DNA from 3 places in the Paenibacillus sp. JNUCC32 genome. Region 1 is predicted to be linked to each of the others. Evidence: riboswitches for the same ligand, from Rfam matches in the RefSeq annotation. Region 1 holds a riboswitch; each other region holds the start of a gene.
What was found. A riboswitch is a leader RNA that binds a small molecule or an ion and turns the genes downstream of it on or off. The one in region 1 is predicted to bind cyclic di-AMP.

Region 1 (3,277 bases):
CAACGGCCCCAATCGACCCGCAAACATCGTAAGGCTGATCAGGATCTTGCCGAACACGGTCAAATCGGGCGTTAAGCCCATGGAGAGACCTACCGTACCGAAGGCGGATGTCGTTTCGAATAGAATCTCCAGGAAGTCCCCTTCCTCTGTCGTCGACAGAATCATCGAGACGGTTAGAACGAGCAGCAGGGCCAGCAAGGCAATGGTCAGTGCCTTCAGCACCCGCTCCTGGGCCAGGCGATAACGGAACATGACGATGTCTTCCCGCCCGCGCATCATCGCGATGACCGCCCCTACCATAATGGTAAAGGTCGTGGTTTTGATGCCGCCGCCGGTTGACCCTGGAGATGCTCCGATAAACATCAGGATGACGATAAAAAATTGCGTTGCCTGTCTGAGCCCCGTAATATCTATAGTATTCGCGCCCGCCGTACGCGGCGTTACGGATTGGAATAACGCGCCGAAGAATTTTCCGCCCCAGTTCAGGGAACCCAGCGTTCTCGGATTGGTAAATTCAAATATGAGAATGACGATAAATCCGACCGCAAGCAAGGCAGCCGTCATCGTGAGCACCACCTTGGAGTGCAGGGAGAGCCTCCGCTGTTTTCGATAATCGATCAGATCGGACAGCACAATAAATCCAATGCCCCCGGAAACAATCAAGAACATCACGACGAAGTTGACTACCGGATCGTATACATACCCGGTCAAACTCCGAAAATCGCCAAACAAATCGAAGCCGGCGTTGTTAAACATCGTCACCGCATGAAAAACACCGTAATAGATCGCCCGGCCCAGCGGCATATCAAACGCCCAACGAATCGATAAAATGACTGCGCCGCAGGCCTCGATGACGAGGGAGTACAGCAATACTCTGCGTATCAGCCTTACGATGCCTTCCATCGAGGACTGATTCATCGCTTCCTGTAAGATTAGACGGTCTTTGAGCGATATGCGTCTTTTCAGAACCAAGGCGAATAAAGTAGCCATCGTCATGAATCCGAGCCCGCCGATTTGAATCAGCAGCATGATCACGACTTCTCCGAAGGAACTGAATGTCGTTCCCGTATCCACCACGACCAGGCCCGTTACGCACGTTGCCGAGGTCGAAGTGAACAAGGCGTCAGTAAATCCAAGCGGTTCGCCCGTCGTCGTCGAGATTGGCAGCATTAACAGCCCGGTCCCGATGAAGATGATGGCCGCAAAACCAAGCACGAGAATTTGAGGCGGAGACAATGTAAGCCAGTTTAATTTAGCGTTCAATCGGACACCTTCTTTAAAAAAATCAACGAAAAAAGACACTGGAAAACGCAGTGCCTTTCGGTCTGGTTCCTGTGCAACAGCCTACGAGGTTAGCTGACGGATTCGGGCATTTCCACAGGTCGCCCTATTCATTATTCCGGGAATAATGAAATTCACCCCAATTACATGGTTCCCCCATTTTCATTACGAAATTCGGCTGGAATATTCGGTTCCTTCAAGCATGATGTGATTATAACTCAATCCGTTACGTAACCCAATGCCGTTTTTCGCCCGAAATATCTTTAAAAGAGCGCGAATTGGGCATATTCAAGAATACAAGCGTAGGGTTCTCTAACGTTTTCGAAACCTTTCATTCATTTTCATCGATTTATTTCAATATTCCGATAATTGGGATAAGCTGCTTATGGCTTTCATACTATGTTATATTGACTCTATGCGTTCTTAATCAGGCATATCGAATACCAGTGGGAGTATCAACTTTCTTAGAGGAGGAATTTCATGAATCGTGCAAGAGAGCCCTTGAAGCTGAAGCCCAATCTGAAGCAGCTCATCGCGCCTGCCGCAGTCGGCCTGATTCTGTTCCTATTATTTCAGGTATTTCCGTGGGCGAATCCGGACGATGCCGAGATGGCCTCACCGGATATCATTTCCAAGGAGCAGGCTCGGCAGGCAGCTTCAAGGTTTGCTCAGGAGCATCTGCAGTTTGCGGCTGCGGACACGGACGAAGCCTTGGTTACATATCAATCCAAATCGGAACTTTACGGATATCTGGCGAAGGAGAAGAGGCTTTCGGAATATAACAAAACCTATGAAGCCAAATATCCCTATGACGTATACCGCGTTCGCTTCAGCGAGCCTGGAGGCGATGCCCTCAATGTGGACGTGCACATGCAGAATTCCGGCATCGTCGGATTCTCGTATGATTATGCCCGTTCCAGCTTTGACCGGATCGAGCTGAACAAGGGCGAGATTCAGAGGCAGATGCTGCTCGTCGTTGAGGACGGCATGACATTGGCCGAGAAGCAGGCGCTGGCGGAGCCATGGCTTCAGCGGGCGGGTTATGACCTGTCGAATCTGGAGCTGGTTACGAAGGAAGGGGAGCCCCGTCTCAAATATGTGGACCCTGAATCCAGGATCGGGGACTCCAGGCTGGAGCACCGCTTCACCTTCGAGCAGGGGAAATTGCGCTCTTATGAGCCCTCCTTCTCGGTGCCAGCCGCCCACTCTGCTTATGTCAACAAGCAGACGCAGGATGCCACCCTGCTGACGCTCGCAGGGTACGGCCTGTTCACCCTAATCCTGGGCATTCTTGCGATTGTGTACAGCGTGAAGACCAGGGCCTACACCTCATTTAAGCGCGGCCTGTTCTTATCCGCGCTGCTGTTCGTCATTCAAATGCTGAATACGTATAATCTGATTCCCGTTTTCAAATCCGAAGGCATGTCGCAAACCGGCGTGCTCGGGATGATGATTTTCTATGCCGTCTATTCGCTCGTCTTCTCCGCCCTGCTCTATTTTTCCCTTGTCGGCGGCAGCGGGCTGTGGCATAAAGAAGACGGACTCAATCCATGGCCGCGTGCCAAAGAACCCGGATACGGGCATTACGTGCTGGACAGCATGAAGCTGGGGTATATGTGGGCCTTCATCCTGCTTGGCGTCCAATCCGTCATCTTTATCGGTCTTGGTCTGACCCTGAATACATGGTCCACCACGGATGCGACGCAATCGCCTTACAACATGCTGTATCCTTGGCTGTTTCCGTTGATGGCCTGGCTGGCCGGCATATCCGAGGAGGCCGTGTACCGGCTGTTCGGCATCAAGATGGTGAAAAAGATCGTCCGCAACACCTTTGTTGCAAGCTTGATCACCTCGCTTATCTGGGCACTGGGACATACGCTCTATCCGATATACCCCGTGATCTCCCGGCCGATTGAGCTGGTCATCATCGGTTTGCTGTTCAGCTACATCTTCTTGAAATACGGGTATTTGGCGGCGATGTTCTCCCATGTCATCT
Region 2 (3,277 bases), 240 kb from region 1:
GCAGCAGCACCAGAATCTCGGTCGTCCAGGAGATGTAATTGTTGCGGAGCACCATCGCCTGATACGTTAAATCCGCCATCGTGATGAAATAAACGAGCGAGGTGGATTTGATGAGTTCCACAAGCTGATTCCCGAACGGGGGAAGCATTCGCAGGGACGCTTGGGGCAGTATAACGTTCCACAGCCTCTGCCAAGGCCTCATATTAAGCGCCACGGCAGCTTCCCACTGTCCTTTCGGAACGGCCAGCACCGCACTGCGAACAATCTCGGAGCCGTATGCGCCGAAGTTAAGTCCGATCGCGAGAATCGCCGCCAGCATTTTCGGAAGCTCGATGCCGATGAACGGAAGGGCAAAATACAACCAGAAGAGCTGCACCAGCAAGGAGGTTCCCCGAAAAACTTCGACGTACACGGCCGTCACCGTGCGGACGATCCACAGCTTCGACAGCCGGCACAATCCGGCTGCAAAGGACATCACGATAGCCAGGATGGCTGAAAAGAACGCGACGATAATCGTGATCTCTGCTCCTTTGAGCAGCGTCGGAAGAAAATCGATCCAAGAATTCGGCATGCTATTCCCCGCAGAGCGCAGCGGCCGTCATCTCACCCGGGAGCTCTTCTTCCGTGAACCCGAACTCTTGCAAAATTTCCAGCAGCTCGCCCGACTCCTTCATCTTCTCAAGCTCTGCATTATAAGCCTCCTGGAACTCGGTATCCGCTTGGCGGAAAGCCGTAGCCCCATAACCGCGAACGCTTTCGCCATCGATGACTGGCTGCTCGAAATCAGCCACGCGTTCGATGCTGTCGTCGCTGGCTGAATCCAGCATCGCCTGCAGGGACGGCCCCGTCATGGTAATCGCCTGCACCCGATCGGCCTGGAGGGCGCTGATCGCCGAAGCCTGGTCAGGGACCTGTACGATCCGGTCCGAAGGAATGCCCGACTTCTCCATGTAGCCGATTTCGACCGCGCCGGTCATGACAGCCACCTTGGCCTGCTCATTCTTGGCAATGTCCTCATAGCTTCCGAGTTCCATCGGATTCCCTTGCTTTACCGCAAGGGCTTCCCCGATGCTGTACTCCGGATTCGCGAACAGGACGGCAGAGCAGCGGTCCGGATTAATGAACATGCCTGCCGTGATCAGATCAAACCGATCGGCCTGCAATCCGGCGACCAGCGAACCGAATTCCGTTAGCTCCCCTCTCATCTCCTTGATGCCAAGACGCTCCAGAATAACGCGGGCAATCTCAACCGCTTCACCCGTGAGCTCCCCATTGGCTTCTTTGTAGGCATACGGCTTCTCGTTCGCAAACCCTACGGTGATATATCCCTGCTCTATGGCTCGATCCAGCGTACTTCCTTTGTCGCCGCAAGCCGCGAGCAATACCACCATCATCACGGACAACACCAGCACAACCACTTTCTTCAAAACCTTCCACAACCTTTCGTAATAGCTTTTCACTTTCTTAAAAAACGGCATGACGAAATTATCCGTGTTAGCACATGTGTTAACTTGGATATATGGACATTCAGATACGCGTGCATGGGACGAGGCTTCAGGGAAGATGATTCATCGGCTTCCTTGCACGCTTTGACCCAATGCCGTCTGATAATCGATTCAATTCATTCCACATTTGCAGACGTTGCCCCTCCTCTGTAATTGAATGCAAAAAGACCACCAAACAGGGGATCTAGACATAGCTCCGCCAGCAGGGGGTCAAAAAATAGAGAAAAGGCCCCTATAGAGAATAAGGGCCTTTTGTATGAACATCCATTATGTATGCAAGACCCATCCACTGCTGACGAGGTTAGCTGACGGACTCGGGTAAGATGGTACCCTACACTCGTGAATTCCAAGTGACTCGCCCCTGGTGAAACTGGTTCCCCCGCTTTCCGGAATATGTATGCCGGAAACTAAGCGTGTGTTCATGATAAAGGGAAGCTCAGGAAAAGTCAAACCCCTTTAACCGCTTTTTCTGGAAATTCAGAAGTAAAAATACCGTTTTTGCAACGAGAATATCGAGCCTTTTGAACACCTTATTTAAGGCTGTCCATACACCGGATTGGTCATGGAATCCATGCTCCATTTTCCGCTATATAGCAGGCATTTGACGGGTCATGCGGAAATCGTTCATGACATATATGTTTTATGCCATGAATGAGCCCCGGATCAGGTAGTCTGCCCGTATGAAATACGGGACCGAAAAAAAATTTTGAAACACTCCATAAATAAGTTTGATAACAACGCCTGGAATGACTTGAAAAAAAGCCCCGATGCTTAGCATCAGGGCTTTTCTCGTCATACCGCGGTATAGCCGCCATCCACCAGCAGGCTCGTGCCCGTAATGAAGGAGGCATCTTCACTGGCGAGGAACAACACGGCTTTGGCCACTTCTTCCGGCTGTCCCAAACGGCCCATCGGATGAAGGCCGACCAAGTGCTGCGTGATCGCTTCCGTTCTTCCCTGGATCAGCGGCGTATCGATATATCCCGGACACACGGCATTGATTCGGATTCCTTTGGAGGCATAGTCTGCGCTGAGCGACTGGGTTAACAGCTTGACGCCCCCCTTAGCCGAAGCATAGGCGGTTACCCCTGCTTTTCCGACATGGCTATGGATCGAGCCGCAGTTTACGATCGCCCCTCCGGTTCCTTGGGACAGCATTTGCTGAATAACATACTTATCGCACAGGAAGACCCCTGTCAGATTAATATCAATCGTTCTCTGCCAGTTATCCATCGTTAACTGATCGGCAGGAGCATCATGGGCAATGCCTGCATTGGCGAACAATACATCGACACGACCAAAATGCTGCACCGTCTGATTCACCATATTCGCGACTTCCTGCTCTTGGGTTACATCCGTTTTGACGAACAGCGCTTCAAAGCCGGCTCCTCTCAATTCGTCGGAAACCGCTTGGCCCTGGTCGGAATAATCCGCGATAACGACCTTGGCTCCCTCTTTTGCAAAAAGTCTGACTGCCGCTTCGCCAATCCCGCTGGCGCCTCCCGTCACAATGACAACCTTGGAATCAAATTTCATGCGTTGATCACTCCTATGTTGTAAATTCATCAACCGGCTATCCATTCATGTAGAATGGGCAAATACCGACCATGATATTCCAATACCCCGTTTCCTAATGAATGACCAGCAACCTATCGAAGAAAAAGAATGTTCGCTAAAAATAGTCGCAAAGCAATAACCCTATTCAAGCTCAAGCCCTATCAGACCGGCCGCTCAATCGTAAACATCTCTCCCAGGGTCGAATAGATATTTCC
Region 3 (3,277 bases), 1.6 Mb from region 1:
GTTTGCTTCAGGAACGGCCATCGGCCTGGCAGCATCCCAGCGGATGCTTACCCAGACCAGCGTTATTTCCGAACTGGCCGCAGCCGATGGAGGCGTGAACGCCAGGCATGTATTCGAGGCTAAACGTCTTCATGACCCCGTCGCAGTGGAGGTCATCGATCGTGCCGTTTATTACATGGCGCTTGGACTGGTTAACGTCATTCACAGCTTCAACCCCGATCGCATCGTGGTTGGCGGGGGTGTGAGCAGAGCAGGCGAGCTCCTTTTCCCGCAGCTTCGGGAAATGACGGATAAGCTGGTCATGCCGTCTTATTTAGGAACCTACGAGATCGTTCCTGCGGGACTGCGGGACGATGTTGGCCTGGTGGGAGCCGCAGCCTTGTTCCAATAATACATTCGTAAAGAAAAGGCAACAAAAGCCGCCCTCAAGGGCGGCTTTCTGATTATTCATGAAGAGAGCGGGAAACGGAGCGATCATATTTGCGTAAGCGAAGTCCGTAACTTGTGACAGGTGATAGGCGTAAACCGTAAGCCGTCATCCGTTTTCACTGGAGTCGAGTTTTTGGTTTCCTATTAGGTTTGTTTGTATCCGACAAACAATAAGCGGTTGCCCGCACTTTCCCGCCCGCCGACGGAATCCGCCGGCTCCAAACCCGCACGCGAGGCGGCCTGCAGGCTTGGAGCCGGCGGATTCCGCTACTCCATGTATTTTGATGCGTCGAACGTAATCATGCTCGTATGGTTGGCATGCTCGATCAGTGAGGAGAGCCTGGTCACTTCGCGTTCCTTCTTGCGCGCCTGCGCCTGATAAGCTTCCGGATCGTATAGGGCCACGTTAAACAGCGTTACGGCGCCATCTCCGCTTCCCCGTCCGCTCTGGCGCTCCAGTTTCTTGCGGGAGCCGAGATGGGCAAGCTGTCCGATATCGCTGCGCATTTGTTTGGCGAGCTCGATCGCCTCCATGATGGTCATGTCGGAGCCGTTCCAACTAATGGTCTGCGTCGTGTTGGAGATTGCCATCAGCAGATCCAGCTTTCTGTAATCCGCTGCGGCGGCTTCGATCTCTTCCGTAATGGCATCCACGCTGCGAGCAGGATACTCCGCCGTTTCCCCTTTTTCAATGATCGTGCTGCTGTTGTTCAAGCGTTCCGACATCAATTGATTCATGAGACGATTGATTGCTGCCCGGACTGCTAAAGCTTCAGCCATCGTGATTTGACTCATAAGCGAAGGATCACCTCTTTGATTTCTTGTCTGAATATGTAAACGTTCCGAACTGCAAAAAAGTTGCATGCCCGTTAACAAAACGTCGCCGGAGGTTCGATGGAGTGTTACATAATTGTCATGAGTATGCGAGATGGCATAATGAAAAAACATGAAAATTTTCAGCCTATACGACATTGATTAACATATAGTGATAGATTTCTAGGATATTATTGACAGCATCCTTGCTTGTATACTATATTAAGAGAAGGTTACAAAATGTTAATGAATTTTGCCGAATTTCGTTTGTGAAAACGGGGGAACCGTCTTGGGTGAATTATTCTTGTACCATAGAGAGTATAGGGAACCTTCAACCGAACCCTTAGCTAACTCCGTAGGCATCGAAGGAGAGAACATATTTTGAAGAAATTTGTCATCACATTGCTTGGGTCTGCAATTATTTTTTCTTCAGGTGCCGTATCAGCTTATGCTGATCAACAACCGAATTTTCAGCATCAAGTGAAGCAATTGGTAGGAACGCCTTATAAATGGGGCGGAACAACGACAAGCGGATTTGATTGCTCCGGATTTATTCTGTATATGTTTAGAAATTTCGACATGGATCTTCCGCGCACATCCCAGAGTCAGGCTAAAGCCGGGGTTCATGTGGATCGCGAGGACCTGAGAGTCGGAGATTTGGTATTCTTCAATACAAGCGGAAGCGGCATTTCCCATGCGGGCGTTTACATTGGAGATGGACAATTTGCGCATGCTTCCAGCAGCAAGGGCGTAAGAATCAGCAAGCTTAGCGACTCCTATTACGAACCGCGTTATGTAACGGCGCGCCGTGTATTGAGCCAAGAGAACTATGCTAAACTGGTAGGAAGCGCGAGCTAATTGGAATAAGCAGTTTAGAGTTCGATACATAACCGGAAAGCCTGACAAGAGATGATCTTGTCAGGCTTTCTTTTTTATAGAAGATTATAATTTGGGATTCTGCGAAAGGATTCACTAGATTATTCTTTTACGACAGAGGCATTCACGGCGGCTTCCATGCCATTATTATAGGAACGGAACAAGCCCAGACGCCAGAAGGCGGCACCTTTCAGATCATAGCGCTTGGCCAAGCCGAGCTTATCGTCGACGGATGTGGCGGTTTCGCTGCTTAAGCTGATGCCGAGCAGGAGCTTCTGCTTAGGAACGCCTGCCTGAAGTGCCTGCTGAATGGCTTGGTCCACCAGACTGTTGGGTTCAGGAACCTGGGCTTTGGTGCCAACCGGATTGTACTGATACGCCATGACGATGAGATCATCGGCAAGGGAGGCCAGCGTCTTGTAATCATAGCCTTTATAGGCGCTGTTCAATGGCGGAACGGCTAAGGACAGAGTAATGTCGCTCGGCAATGCCGCTTTCAATTGCTTGACGTAATCATTAAGCAGCTTCTGCTGCTTCGCGGCATCCAGTTTAAAACCGAGCCCTTCGAAATCAAGCACCACGCCGCCGAATCCGTTATCCGCCACCGCGGTCGTGATGCCCTCAATGGACTTTTGGCGAAGGCTGCTGTCGCTGAGGACTTTGGTTAATTCGCCGTTTCCGTCCAAAGCGTAAACCATAAGGTACGGTTTAATCTCCCGATCCGCTGCATCCGCAACAATCGATTGCGGAGTCACGTCGCCGGCCGCCGCAGGCAGACGATACTCGTCGCCTTGAAGCGTAAACTGACCTTCCCGATCAATGCGGCTCCAGCCGAAGGCGACTGAATTCATGGATGCTACGAGATCCCGCTCTTGGAAAGATTGCAAAGCATAAAAGGCTCTTAGATGCATTTCGCGCTGCGGCGACACGAGGGAGACCGTGCGAGTCGCCTGATTCCAGCCGACATTGACGCCGAATTGGCTGCTGAACGAGCTGAGCGGAATCAGAACGCGACCTTCCCGTTGGACAGGGGGAGCGGCCAGCTTCACTTTTTTACCGTTGACGGTTGCGCTCGTGCTTCCGACTTGAAGCAGCACTTCCGTCGTTTGACCTTTCACCTCGCCAATGGCCTTCACCGTTTGCGTCTTGCTGTTCCACG

Region 2: it holds a riboswitch for cyclic di-AMP, as region 1 does, so the genes downstream of both, ehuB (ectoine/hydroxyectoine ABC transporter substrate-binding protein EhuB) here and JNUCC32_RS29770 (TrkH family potassium uptake protein) in region 1, are expected to answer to the same signal.
Region 3: it holds a riboswitch for cyclic di-AMP, as region 1 does, so the genes downstream of both, JNUCC32_RS06245 (C40 family peptidase) here and JNUCC32_RS29770 (TrkH family potassium uptake protein) in region 1, are expected to answer to the same signal.

What each region holds. Positions count from the first base shown of each region.
Region 1 covers NZ_CP062260.1:6,690,635-6,693,911, reverse strand. Annotated here, with positions in the region: gene JNUCC32_RS29770 (TrkH family potassium uptake protein) at 1-1,263, opposite strand, end outside; cyclic di-AMP (ydaO/yuaA leader) riboswitch at 1,327-1,471, opposite strand; gene JNUCC32_RS29765 (CPBP family intramembrane glutamic endopeptidase) at 1,762-3,277, shown strand, end outside.
Region 2 covers NZ_CP062260.1:6,453,241-6,456,517, reverse strand. Annotated here, with positions in the region: gene ehuC (ectoine/hydroxyectoine ABC transporter permease subunit EhuC) at 1-571, opposite strand, end outside; gene ehuB (ectoine/hydroxyectoine ABC transporter substrate-binding protein EhuB) at 573-1,427, opposite strand; cyclic di-AMP (ydaO/yuaA leader) riboswitch at 1,783-1,929, opposite strand; gene JNUCC32_RS28550 (SDR family NAD(P)-dependent oxidoreductase) at 2,298-3,041, opposite strand; gene JNUCC32_RS28545 (flavin reductase family protein) at 3,224-3,277, opposite strand, start outside.
Region 3 covers NZ_CP062260.1:1,348,010-1,351,286, forward strand. Annotated here, with positions in the region: gene JNUCC32_RS06235 (ROK family protein) at 1-391, shown strand, start outside; gene JNUCC32_RS06240 (hypothetical protein) at 697-1,224, opposite strand; cyclic di-AMP (ydaO/yuaA leader) riboswitch at 1,487-1,620, shown strand; gene JNUCC32_RS06245 (C40 family peptidase) at 1,624-2,100, shown strand; gene JNUCC32_RS06250 (stalk domain-containing protein) at 2,220-3,277, opposite strand, start outside.